3 regions of the Cytobacillus sp. C11.1 genome follow, and region 2 is predicted to be linked to each of the others. Evidence: riboswitches for the same ligand, from Rfam matches in the RefSeq annotation. Region 2 holds a riboswitch; each other region holds the start of a gene.
The links. A riboswitch is a leader RNA that binds a small molecule or an ion and turns the genes downstream of it on or off. The one in region 2 is predicted to bind cobalamin.

Region 1 (4,054 bases), 2.3 Mb from region 2:
TTCGGAAGTGGGGTTCCTTACTTTTAAGTTCATTAAATAAAAAAACAGGCTCGTAAAGAGCCTGCTTGAGTTTGGTTTTTTATTAAGATTTACGCACGTTAGCTGCTTGAGCTCCACGTTGACCTTGCTCAACATCGAAAGTCACTGCTTGACCTTCTTCTAAAGATTTAAAACCTTCGCCTTGAATAGCTGAGAAATGAACGAATACGTCTTCTCCACCTTCACGTTCGATGAATCCGAAGCCTTTTTCACTGTTAAACCATTTCACTTTACCATTTTCCATATTTGTTGCCTCCTTGTGCGTAAAAACACACATTGTGTTACTATCCTTGCTCTCAGTGATCATCAAGACGTAAAGTTTTACTCAAACTATCCTTTACACCGAACAAAAATAATTCTAGTTTAGATTAACATTTCTCACAAGTATGTGCAAGAATACATCAAATGAAGCATCGTTTGTTTAAGTACAAACTTTTGTCCTCTCCATTATCCAATCAATAGCATAAATTTTACGGATTTTCATTACAGCATTTAAACGAATGTGTTTCATTTACGTTAGAAGAAAAAGTTTAATAGACTCTTCTTTACCTGCCTTGTTATGATGTCTCCTTTCATGGAGATTCCTGCTGGCGAAACCATTTTAATATCAAAGTATGATAAACTTATCTACAGGCATAAAATGACAAAATCCAATGGGGTGCAAATTTGGGAAGTATACATTTAAGAGAGGTTCATGAAATTCATAACCTTACTAAGGGGCATGTATTATATTTTTTTAAGAATCAGGACCAATATATATCAAATGTCATAGATTTTGTTATTTCCGGCTTGGAACTAAATGAATACTCCATCATTGTAGAAAATGACCGAATTACTCCATTGATTAAAAAAGGACTCACAACGTTATTGAATAAAAGCTGCCTTGAAAAAGTAAAGTTCGTCAATAATTATGACTTCTATTATGCCAAGGGAGACTTTAGAATTAATTCTATTTTTGATTATCTCCCGAACTTAATTGAAGGTTGTGCAGAACACGATTTAGCTGTCCGGAGCTGGGCTCATGTAGAATGGCGTGATGAACAGGAAGTCAGTAAAAAATTATCGGCTTCTGAAAAAGAGGCAGATCTAATTGTTGCCAAAACAAAACTTCTATCTATTTGTGCCTACGATTCAGAAAGGGTTAGTAAAGAATTTAAAGAAAGCCTTAAATCCTGCCATAACTTTCTTATAAATGAATGAGTGAAGAAACACGACAACCAAGATTGACTATTAGCAAAACTTGTCTCACCTTTATCCGGTAAGACTAGGTATTTATTTTCTTCTTGAACTGCTTCCCTTGAAGTAGATTTGTGGAGAGTTCTGTATTAAAAATCTTTTGACAGCAGCAACATCCCGTGCTAGTATTTTCATTAAATTTAAATATTTTAAATTTTTTGCGGAGTTTTCTGATCCGCTTGCACTACCAGACAATTTCATACGAAATGCTTCAGGTGCTGAGCAAAATCTGCTCAGTTAAAAGGGAAGTCCGGTTAAATGCCGGCGCGGTCCCGCCACTGTATTGGGGAGCGACTTATCATCAGACCACTGTTTCATTTGAAATGGGAAGGGATTAAGTTGCTGTGAACCAGAGCCAGGAGACCTGCCTGTTGTATGCACTTGTACTCTACGGGTATATAGAGAGGAGTGAGGTAAGCACGTTGGGAAAACTGTAATGGCCCCAACCTATTTGACTATGCACATTTATCTCTCTTTTCGATGAAAAGAGAGATTTTTTATTTTCGGAAAAAAAATACGGGGAGTGTTTCAATATTGGCATACGTAAGGAGCTCTAACTTAGGATATCCACGGATCGGAGAACACAGGGAATGGAAAAAAGCCTTGGAGCAGTATTGGGCCGGGAAATCTGACCGGGAATATTTTTTAAAGCAAATGGAAGAATTGCGGCTGGCTCATCTTCAAAGGCAGCAGGAGCAGGGAATAGATTTGATACCTGTCGGTGACTGGAGCATGTACGATCATGTCTTGGATACAGCGTTGATGTTTGGGTTAGTTCCAAAGCGCTTTAAATATGATGGCGGCAAAGTCCCATTGGAGACCTATTTTGATATGGCACGAGGCAGTTCTTCTGCGGTTGCCTCCGAAATGACGAAATGGTTTAACACAAACTACCATTATATCGTGCCGGAATTGGACCAGACGGTACCGGTGCTTGCCGAAAACCGGCCACTCGCATTATTTAACGAAGCAAAACAAAAGCTTAACATCATCGGCAAGCCGGTTATCCTTGGCCCGGTCACCTTCGTAAAACTATCGAAAGGATATAAGGAAAAAGAGTTAAACGAAATGGTACACCTTTTTGTCCCTCTTTATGCTCAAATTCTAAAAGAACTGCAGCAGGCAGGCGCTGAATGGGTTCAAATGGACGAACCGATCTTATGCAGTACTTTTTCGGAAGAAGACATCGAGCTTCTTAAAGAAGTCTATGAAACATTATGTAATGCTGCTCCAAACATCAAAATAATCCTGCAGACCTATTTTGACTATGTAGATTATTTTGAAGAAGTTACTGCCCTTCCCGTTCATGGAATTGGGCTGGACTTTGTCCATGATGGAGGAAAGAATCTTGAAGCTCTAAAAGAGTTCGGTTTCCCTCAGGAGAAAGTGCTGGCAGCAGGTATTATTGATGGCAGAAATGTTTGGCGGGCAGATTTGGAGGACTGTTTCAATCTCCTTGATGAAATTTCTGAATACGTTTGTCCAGGGCACTTGATTGTACAGCCTTCTTCAAGCCTTTTGCATGCTCCGGTAACGGTCAGAAACGAAGATACACTCGAGACGACTATAAAAAACGCCCTCTCTTTTGCCGATGAAAAGCTTCGGGAAATTAACATTCTTACATCAGGCTTAAATGATGGAAGAGAAAAAGTTGAAAACGACATTGCCGCCAGTTCAGCTGCACTCAAGACCTTAGCTGACTCACCTGAACGCAAGCATACGGAAGTTCAGAAGGCTATCGAAAATCTGCATACGTTTAAAACGGAACGGAAAGCTCCTTATGAAATCCGCAATAAAGCACAGGACGCTGCTTTTAAGCTGCCCATTCTGCCAACGACCACGATCGGCAGTCTCCCGCAGACACAGGAAGTTCGGAAGCAGCGGCTGAAGTGGCGAAAAGGTGAACTAACAAGTGAACAGTACGAAGAATTTATAAAAGCAGAAATCAAGCGATGGATCCACATTCAGGAGGAGCTGGGTCTGGATGTGCTTGTACATGGGGAATTTGAAAGAACCGATATGGTAGAGTACTTTGGGGAAAAATTGGGCGGTTTTCAATTCACAAAATTCGGATGGGTTCAGTCTTATGGCTCACGATGTGTAAAGCCTCCAATCATATTTGGGGATGTCTTTTTCAAGACTCCCATTACACTGAAAGAGTCCCTCTATGCCCAATCACTGACATCTAAACCTGTAAAGGGCATGCTGACGGGTCCGATCACCATTTTGAATTGGTCATTTGTCCGGAATGATCTTTCCCGATATACAGTGGCAAATCAAATCGCCCTGGCGCTGCGTGGGGAAATCAAAGCACTTGAGAAGAACGGTATCGGGATGATCCAGGTCGATGAACCGGCCCTTCGTGAAGGCTTGCCATTAAAAAGGAAGAATTGGGACAGCTACTTGCATGCTGCGGTCCATGCTTTTAAGCTGGCTACCTCTTCTGTTCGGAACGAGACCCAAATTCATACGCATATGTGCTATTCCAATTTTAAAGACATTATCGAAGCAATTGATGCTCTTGATGCTGATGTCATATCAATCGAGACTTCCAGAAGCCACGGGGAACTGATTCAAGCCTTTGAAGACAGCACCTATAAAAAAGGCATCGGGCTTGGCATTTACGATATTCACAGTCCCCGAGTACCGAGCCGTGAGGAAATGGCCAGAAATATTGACCGCGCCCTTCAAGTCCTTGATCCAAAGCTGTTCTGGATTAATCCAGACTGCGGATTAAAGACACGCAGGACCCATGAAACAATTGAGGCTCTGAAGGTTA
Region 2 (4,054 bases):
AAGAGTAAAGTTAAATGAAAAGAACGGTTAAAGAATAGCAGACGGAAGGAGCTGGCTATTATGAAAAAATGGGCTGGTGCTGCCATTGCTTATTTGGTACTTGTTATGGCAGGTTATGCTATATATGATGGATTCCTTGCTGATCCTGAGCAAGAACAGCATGAAATTGAGAACCACGAAGTAAATGAGGATGCTGAATAACATCCATCCATAAGTTCGGGTAGTAAAAGAAATAGATAAATTATTCGAAAGGGAGGCTGCTGAGTTGAAGGCAAACATTACACTTTATACAAGGCCTACTTGACAGGATTGCCAGGCGGCGAAAGAGTTCCTTTCGCAGAATAATGTAACATATAATGAAGTAGATCTTGCCAAAGACCCAGATAGGGAACAGGATCTTATCAATTTAACCGGCAGCCGAATTGTTCCAGCCTTTCTGTTTGAAAAAAAGAAATGGTATGGCGGAACAAAGAAAAAGCATGTAATAGGCTTTGAGATGAACCATGACGAAATTAGAAATATCATTGAGAATGATGGATTTTAAGAAGAAAACAGAAGGAGAGATAATCTCCTTCTGTTTTTAATTAGTGCATCATATTTTCCATTGTGCTAAAGCCTTTGCTCGGCATCGCACCTTTGGTTCCATGGCAGCTCTCATACATTTCTTTCAGTTCCTGGTTGGAAAATTCGGGGTGCATTTCCTGCATGAGCGGCTTCATTTTTCCAAAGTTCAATAAACCTTCAGGTGATTCGTTTCCTGCTGCTAGAATGGCAGTACCTGAACCAAGAATAAGGGAAACGGAGAATATTCCAGCAATCAATTTTTTCATTTTTGAATCACTCCTTTTTTTATTGCATCTTTAGATTACAGTTTAATTGTCGAGAAACTATCGAGGAAAATTGAACTAAATGTGAATTGATTAATTAAGGCTGTTTTCATAAAGTTTGTTGCTTTTCAATAACTCAGTTTAATTCGCTGAGTTGATAGGAGCGGAGGGCAATTGACTCCTGCGGGAGGAGAGGGAGCGGGAGACCCCGCAAGTGAAACCGAGGAGGCTCCCGTTCCTCCCCGCGGAAAGCAAGTGCCTGCAGCGGAAATCAACGGGCGTAATTCATAGGAAAAAATAACATTCTATACGAAAAGAGCTTAAATTAAATAATTTGTAATCTAGTATTCCCTATGATAGAATTACCTACAATATATAGTGATTATTATAAAATGAAAAACTACATATAGATCGTGATTGGTGTTCTTAAATGGACTTAAAAGGGAATCCGGTGGAAATCCGGAGCTGTCCCCGCAACTGTAAGTGCAGACGAAAAAAGCATGCCACTGTACAAGCCGCTTTATGGCGCTAGTATGGGAAGGGCTTTTAGTAGATTGAAGCACAAGCCAGGAGACCTGCCAGGGCGATCGAAAGTTTCTTATCTTCGGGGATTGAGATGATGAAACGATGGTGTAATGGCTTTCCATAGAAGAACTGGATCCTGCTATTAACTTTCGTTTGATCCGCTCATTTTCCGGGCGGATTTTTATTTTGCCATTTAGGAGGAAGCAAGATGGTATATACCTTACAAACGAATACAGTAATAGAGGAACTGAAATCAGAATTTCCAAGCCTTGATTTTGAATTATTATTGAAAAGATCTGAAGAGATGAACCATCTAAAGGAAGAAGCGCTGTATGATCAGCTGATTTTAGAATGTTTGTCATGGATAAGTATGGATGAGCCTGATTGGACCTTTGCAGCTTCACGCCTTCTTTTAAAAAAATTGTATCAGGAAGCAGGTGAAAACAGAGGTTGTTTGCCGGAGGATTGCTACGGACACTTTTATCAATTGATCGAGCGGCTGACAGCTCTGGAAATCTATGAAAAAGATTTATTGGATACCTACTCACAGGGCGAAATCAATGAGCTGGCAGAAACTATTATAAAGGAAAATGATCATTTATTTACATATTTGGGGCTGAAAATGCTTGCAGATAGGTATCTTGCGAGGGATAGACAGAAAAATCTATATGAGCTGCCACAGGAACGGTTTATGATCATAAGCATGGTTTTAATGAAAAGGGAACGGCCGGAAAAGCGGCTGAAGCTTGTGAAGGAAGCCTACTGGGCCATGAGCGGCTTATATATGACAGTGGCCACGCCTACACTGGCAAATACGGGAAAAAACTGGGGACAGCTTTCCAGCTGTTTTGTTGAAACGGTCGATGACAGCCTTGAGGGAATCTATGACAGCAATACAGATATAGCCTCTCTGTCGAAGAATGGCGGGGGAATCGGTGTCTACTTGGGGAAAATCCGCAGCAGAGGCAGTGATATTAAAGGTTTTAAAGGCGCTTCATCAGGTGTCATTCCATGGATGAAGCAGCTGAATAATACAGCGGTCAGTGTGGACCAGCTGGGACAGCGTCAGGGAGCGATCAGCGTTTATCTGGATGTATGGCATAAAGATATCTTCTCCTTCCTGGATGCAAAGCTTAATAACGGAGATGAAAGACAGCGAACCCATGATTTATTTACCGGAGTGTGCATCCCGGATTTGTTTATGGAGAAAGTAGAATGCCGCGGGTATTGGTACTTGTTTGATCCTCATGAAGTACGGAAGGTAATGGGTTTTTCGCTTGAGGACTTTTATGACGAAGGTGAACGGGAGGGATCTTTCAGGCAGAAATACAAAGAATGCCTTGACAGCCCCCTGCTTTCAAGAGAAAAGGTACCTGCAATCGAAATTATGAAGTCAATCATGAAAAGCCAGCTCGAGACAGGAACTCCCTTCATGTTTTATCGGGATGAAGTAAATCGGAAAAATACAAATTCCCACTCCGGAATGATCTATTGTACAAATCTTTGTACAGAGATTGTTCAAAATCAAAGTATAACTAAGAGAACGGAAGAGTATACCAAGGATGGGAAGATCATTATTGAAAAGATACCTGGAGACTTTGTCGTTTGCAATCTTTCATCTATTAATCTGGCAAGAGCCTCCCAACATAATGTCCTTGAAAGGCTCATTCCGATTCAGGTACGGATGCTAGATAATGTGATTGATATTAACAGGATTCCAGTACTCCAAGGACAAATCACCAATCAAAAGTACCGGGCGATTGGTTTGGGGACATTTGGATGGCACCATCTGCTTGCACTGAAAAAGATTCCCTGGGAAAGCATGCAGGCAGCAGACTTTGCTGACAAGCTCTATGAAAAAATTGCCTATTTAACGATAATGAGCTCTATGACCCTTGCAGAAGAAAAAGGGGAATATCCAGCTTTTGAGGGATCTGATTGGGAGACAGGCGCCTATTTTGAAAAAAGAGGATATTTGAACACGGACTCCAAATTTAATTGGACCGCATTAAAAGAAAAAGTAAAGAAAGTTGGAATCCGCAATGGGTACTTGATGGCGGTTGCTCCCAATGCATCAACCGCCTTGATTGCAGGCAGCACACCAAGTATAGACCCTATTTTTAATAAACAATATTCCGAGGAGAAAAAAGATTACCGGATTCCTGTGACAGCTCCTGACTTAAACAGCGAAACCATCTGGTATTACAAGTCTGCCTACCATATTGGCCAGGAGTGGAGCATCCAGCAGAATGCCAAAAGGCAAAAGCATATTGACCAGGCGATTTCATTTAATTTTTACATCCCTAACAATATAAAAGCGGTACATCTTTTAAATCTGCATCTTAGTGCCTGGAATAATAAATTAAAAACAACCTATTATATACGTTCTACATCATCAGAAATAGAAGACTGTGAATCTTGTTCAAGCTAAGGGGAGAATCCTATGAAAAAATTAAAAAAGCGTCAACTAATCAACACTGCTGCACCAAATCGTGCAACTTCAATCTTAAACGGGGAATGCTCTAATATTCTTAATTGGGATGATGTCCGTTTTTCCTGGGCATACCCGAAATATAAAAAAATGCTGGCTAATTTCTGGACGCCATTTGAAATAAATATGTCACAGGATATAAAGCAATTTCCTGCGTTAAAAGAAGATGAACAAGCAGCTTTTTTGAAGATTATTGGATTGCTGGCATTGC
Region 3 (4,054 bases), 2.0 Mb from region 2:
TAACCTCTTCCTTTTGTCCGTCTATTCATTAATATGATGGCAAAAACGGGAGCCCCGATTAAAGCAGTAATGACACCAATAGGCAGCTCTGTTGGCGCAATAATCGTGCGGGCCACGAGATCAGCCATTATCAGGAATCCTGCTCCAGTTAAAATTGAGAGCGGTAATAAATGCCGATGATCCGGCCCCCATATCAAACGGGTAAGATGGGGAATCACCAGCCCAACAAATCCAATGGTCCCTGAAACAGCAACTGCTGCACCCGTTAAAATCGAACCGGCAATCAGAATCATCATCTTTCTTTTTTGCACATTCACCCCAATATGCTGGGCCCTTTCTTCCCCAAATGACATGGCATTCAATTCATTACTGTTCATCAAAAGGATCAAAGAACCTATCAAAAAGAACGGAATCATGATTTTTATATAAGCCCAGCCCCGCATGGAGACACTTCCAAGCAGCCAGCTGATAATCTGCCTTAACTCTTCCCCCGTCAGCGCAATCATCAGGGAAATAAGGGCACCTAAAAAAGAACTGAAAATGATTCCTGTTAAAATAATGGTCTCAACTTTCATGGACCTTTCAATCTGTCTTGCAAAAAGCAGGACAATAAAGATCGTCAAAAAAGAAAATAAAATACTTAATAATGGCAATGTAAATATTCCTGCAAGCGGGATGGAGATATTAAAAAACAGGGTTAAAACCGCTCCAACCGATGCACCAGATGAAACACCGAGTGTATATGGATCAGCAAGCGGATTTCGCAGCAGCCCTTGAAAGGCGGCTCCCGCAATGGCGAGAGACGCTCCCACAAGACCTGCCAGCAAGACCCGCGGCAGCCGAATACTCATGACAATATTTGTGTGCATGGGGTCTGCCGCTTCAGTTGGAATCAAACGGAAAACCTCTGTCGCAATCACCTTTATAATGGTCATAGCCGGAACATTTACAGTTCCTATCGAAACGCCAAGCAGCATCGCAAAAATAAGAAAAGCAAAGGCTGCTATATAAGCTAAAACCTTATTATTTAAATGTTTCAGGGTAAACTGCTCTGGCAAGTTCCTCTACTCCTTCAATAATCCGCGGACCTGATCTGGTAACCATATCTGAATCCACATCGGTAACGTGCTCATCTTTCACAGCGCTGACATCCTGCCAGCCGTCACGATTTACGACTTCTCCCACTGGATCTTCTGTATAGTATCCATAAGTTGTTACGATTACATCCGGATTCCGCTCTACAATCGTTTCCGGATCAATTTTTACCCAGCCTTCTTCAGTTACAGCATTTTTTGCATTGATTGTGCTAAGCATTTCATCCATAAAGGTATTTTTGCCGGGTGAGTAAATCTCTGGAGCCGGAGCTACTTCGACATAAACTGACTTTCTGTTCTCCTCTTTAATATCCGCTGCTTTAGCTTTGATTTCCTCAAGCTTTTTCTTCATGCCTGCCACCAGGTTTTCCGCTTCGGCCTTTTCACCGGATGCTTCCCCGATCATCATGATAGACTCAAACACCTGGTCAAAGTTCTCAGCATTGTTTACAACCAACACCGCTATACCGGCATCCTTCAGCTGCTGCAAGCCTGCGGCAGCCAACTCTGCAGTAGACTCATGTGCCAGCACAAGTTCAGGGCTTAAAGAAATAATCTTCTCTACATTAAATTCCTGGCCGCCGATCTTTTCTTTCTCGGTTGCTTCTGACGGGTAATTATCAAAGTCGGAAACTCCTACCACTTCTTCTCCCAATCCCAATTCAAAAGCAATTTCCGTATTGCTTGGAATCAGGGATACGATTCTTTCAGGCTTTGATTCAATGATTACTTCTTCATCAAGAGCATCCTTTATCGTTACTGGAAAATCAGTTTTTCCCTCCCCAGCAGACTGTTCTTCCTTAGCGGAATCATTCTTCTCAGGCTGCTCAGCATTCTCACCGCATCCAGCCAACACTCCTGCTGCAAGCAGCAAAGTCAACAACAACGAATAAATCTTCCTCATCCTTCATTCCTCCAATACTTTTCGACAAAATTCGGGTGGTACCTGGTACCAGCAAGGTAAATAAAAAAACATCTCCTCGAATGGCAAGGAGATGTTTGTGTGGTCATAATTCTCAATTATGTATGAAGAAAAGATGGCCGGACCAAACACCTCCCTATCCTCGTAGGTTTAAGGGTGCTTAAGAATCAGGCAGGTCTCCTGGCTCATGGTCATTGCCGTTCTGCACCTTCCCATACGCATATGTACAGTGGATTTGCAGACGGCTCCCATTTACAGTGGCGGGACCGCGCTGGATTTTCACCAGCTTCCCTATTAAGTCTTCAAAAGAATAATAGCCAATGGCCTTTACTCTCTTTAAGAAGACACCTGTTCTTTCGTGCATATAAAATTTTTCTATTTCCGATTATACACCATCCAGCTTAAAATGTAAGAGAAATTTGCTGAATGTTGTAAAAAAGTTCAGCATACTATCGGGAGTAAATCTTCCATTCTCTTGTTTTCTTATCGAACACAATCTTCGCTTCACAAGGCTCCTTCACGATCGATTCATATTCGTCATACATATCATCCATATTGGCAAAATCGCCAATTATCCAAATAGGAATTTCAATTCGGACCCGATTCTGATCAATGTCCTTTATAGACAGCACTGCCCCTTCTTTCATTAATGGCTTCAGTGAAAGAAGGACGTCTCTTGAAATAGGCGGATACGTCTTTTTCTTTTTAATGCCGAGCAGCGTTTTTTCGACTTTCATTTGCCCCATTTTACCCGGGATTACTTCTCCGAGCATTCGGTAAAAATCATTCAAGTCCCTGTAATAGGTACGATTAAACCAGCCGTCATCGATGGCAAGGTACACATACCGATTACTCAAATAATTGTAAAACGGCGGCTTTAAGTGCTCTTTTACATGGCCAATATAAAGAAGCTCCGCGATTGCCTGGCCGGGAAGCTCATTTACAGCCTCCTCTTCCTCAAAATCAATCCAGCAAAAATCGCCATAGCCGTAAACATCCTCTTCCACTAATCTTCCAAGCTTGTCTCTTGACACGTAATCGAACATCGTATGCATATTGTAATCGCCATGTTCATAGCGGTGCTTCAGCAATAGCAGATTATTAATCGAATCTGAAAGGGTTTGGACAAACTCCGCAAATTCAATTCCATATGTCATAACATACTGATCCTGTTCATTAAGATGAATATAAATGAGATCACGAATAGCATGATTTCTTTTTTTCAATGGCGAAACCTCCGAACCGTTAACAAGAGTAGTATATAAAGAAAAGCGCAAGGCGCCCGCCTATGAGGAACGCAGGCTAAAAATGCCACCCTCTCAAACGCTAACGCTCTTAGTCTTGCGTGAATTCTGTCGAAGCATTACGTATGGAGCTGGACAGTTATCGAAAAAGACAGCTTCTGACTATGAAACTGTCTGCTTTAACATATGAGTATTTTCTCTTCTCTTATTGTAGCAAAAATATTAAAAAATATCTTTCCAGTTTAGAAAAATATTATTAGGTCTCCCATTTAATTTCCATATACCCGTCTTTGCACTATTTTTAAATTCACTTAGATACTTTTTCATTAAAATTCAGGCATTTTTAAGGATCCCGCACCCTCCGCTCCAAACAACACAGTTCTAATCAACAAAGTACTTAATTTATGGAACTGCAAGAAACTATCTCAAGCTTCAATTCGTCTAAAGATATAGAACAACAAATGAAACTACATCCAAACAGCCATTGTAAGGGGTATTTTTCTTTGTTAGGATAAAAATGTAAATAGGTAAAGAAACCAGGTGTGTATGAATGGATCAAACTAAAAGATTTTCAGATCGAATTGATTGGACGCTATGCTTTCTATTGCTTCTATTTTTTTTAATAAGCTGTATCGCTATATATAGCGGGCAATCCTCTGAGCAATATGCTGGCAACTTTGTGATAAAGCAAATCGTAAATTATGTAATTGGAATCATTATAGTCGCAGTTGTAATGTATTTTGATAGTGAACAAATCAGGAAACTTACCTGGTTCTTATACGGTTTTGGAATCC

Region 1: another riboswitch for cobalamin. It lies ahead of metE (5-methyltetrahydropteroyltriglutamate--homocysteine S-methyltransferase); the one in region 2 lies ahead of AC3ZVC_RS13360 (ribonucleoside-diphosphate reductase subunit alpha).
Region 3: another riboswitch for cobalamin. It lies ahead of AC3ZVC_RS03385 (ABC transporter substrate-binding protein); the one in region 2 lies ahead of AC3ZVC_RS13360 (ribonucleoside-diphosphate reductase subunit alpha).

Annotation. Positions count from the first base shown of each region.
Region 1 covers NZ_CM176935.1:330,434-334,487, forward strand. The annotation lists gene AC3ZVC_RS01615 (cold-shock protein) at 83-283, opposite strand; gene AC3ZVC_RS01620 (MEDS domain-containing protein) at 706-1,239, shown strand; cobalamin riboswitch at 1,472-1,661, shown strand; partial or broken gene metE (5-methyltetrahydropteroyltriglutamate--homocysteine S-methyltransferase) at 1,810-4,054, shown strand, end outside.
Region 2 covers NZ_CM176935.1:2,680,026-2,684,079, forward strand. The annotation lists gene AC3ZVC_RS13340 (heavy metal translocating P-type ATPase) at 1-31, shown strand, start outside; gene AC3ZVC_RS13345 (hypothetical protein) at 61-201, shown strand; partial or broken gene AC3ZVC_RS13350 (glutaredoxin family protein) at 320-544, shown strand; gene AC3ZVC_RS13355 (hypothetical protein) at 585-830, opposite strand; cobalamin riboswitch at 1,229-1,423, shown strand; gene AC3ZVC_RS13360 (ribonucleoside-diphosphate reductase subunit alpha) at 1,561-3,783, shown strand; gene AC3ZVC_RS13365 (ribonucleotide-diphosphate reductase subunit beta) at 3,796-4,054, shown strand, end outside.
Region 3 covers NZ_CM176935.1:665,388-669,441, forward strand. The annotation lists gene AC3ZVC_RS03380 (FecCD family ABC transporter permease) at 1-977, opposite strand, end outside; gene AC3ZVC_RS03385 (ABC transporter substrate-binding protein) at 1,024-1,998, opposite strand; cobalamin riboswitch at 2,170-2,355, opposite strand; gene AC3ZVC_RS03390 (hypothetical protein) at 2,466-3,242, opposite strand; gene AC3ZVC_RS03395 (FtsW/RodA/SpoVE family cell cycle protein) at 3,811-4,054, shown strand, end outside.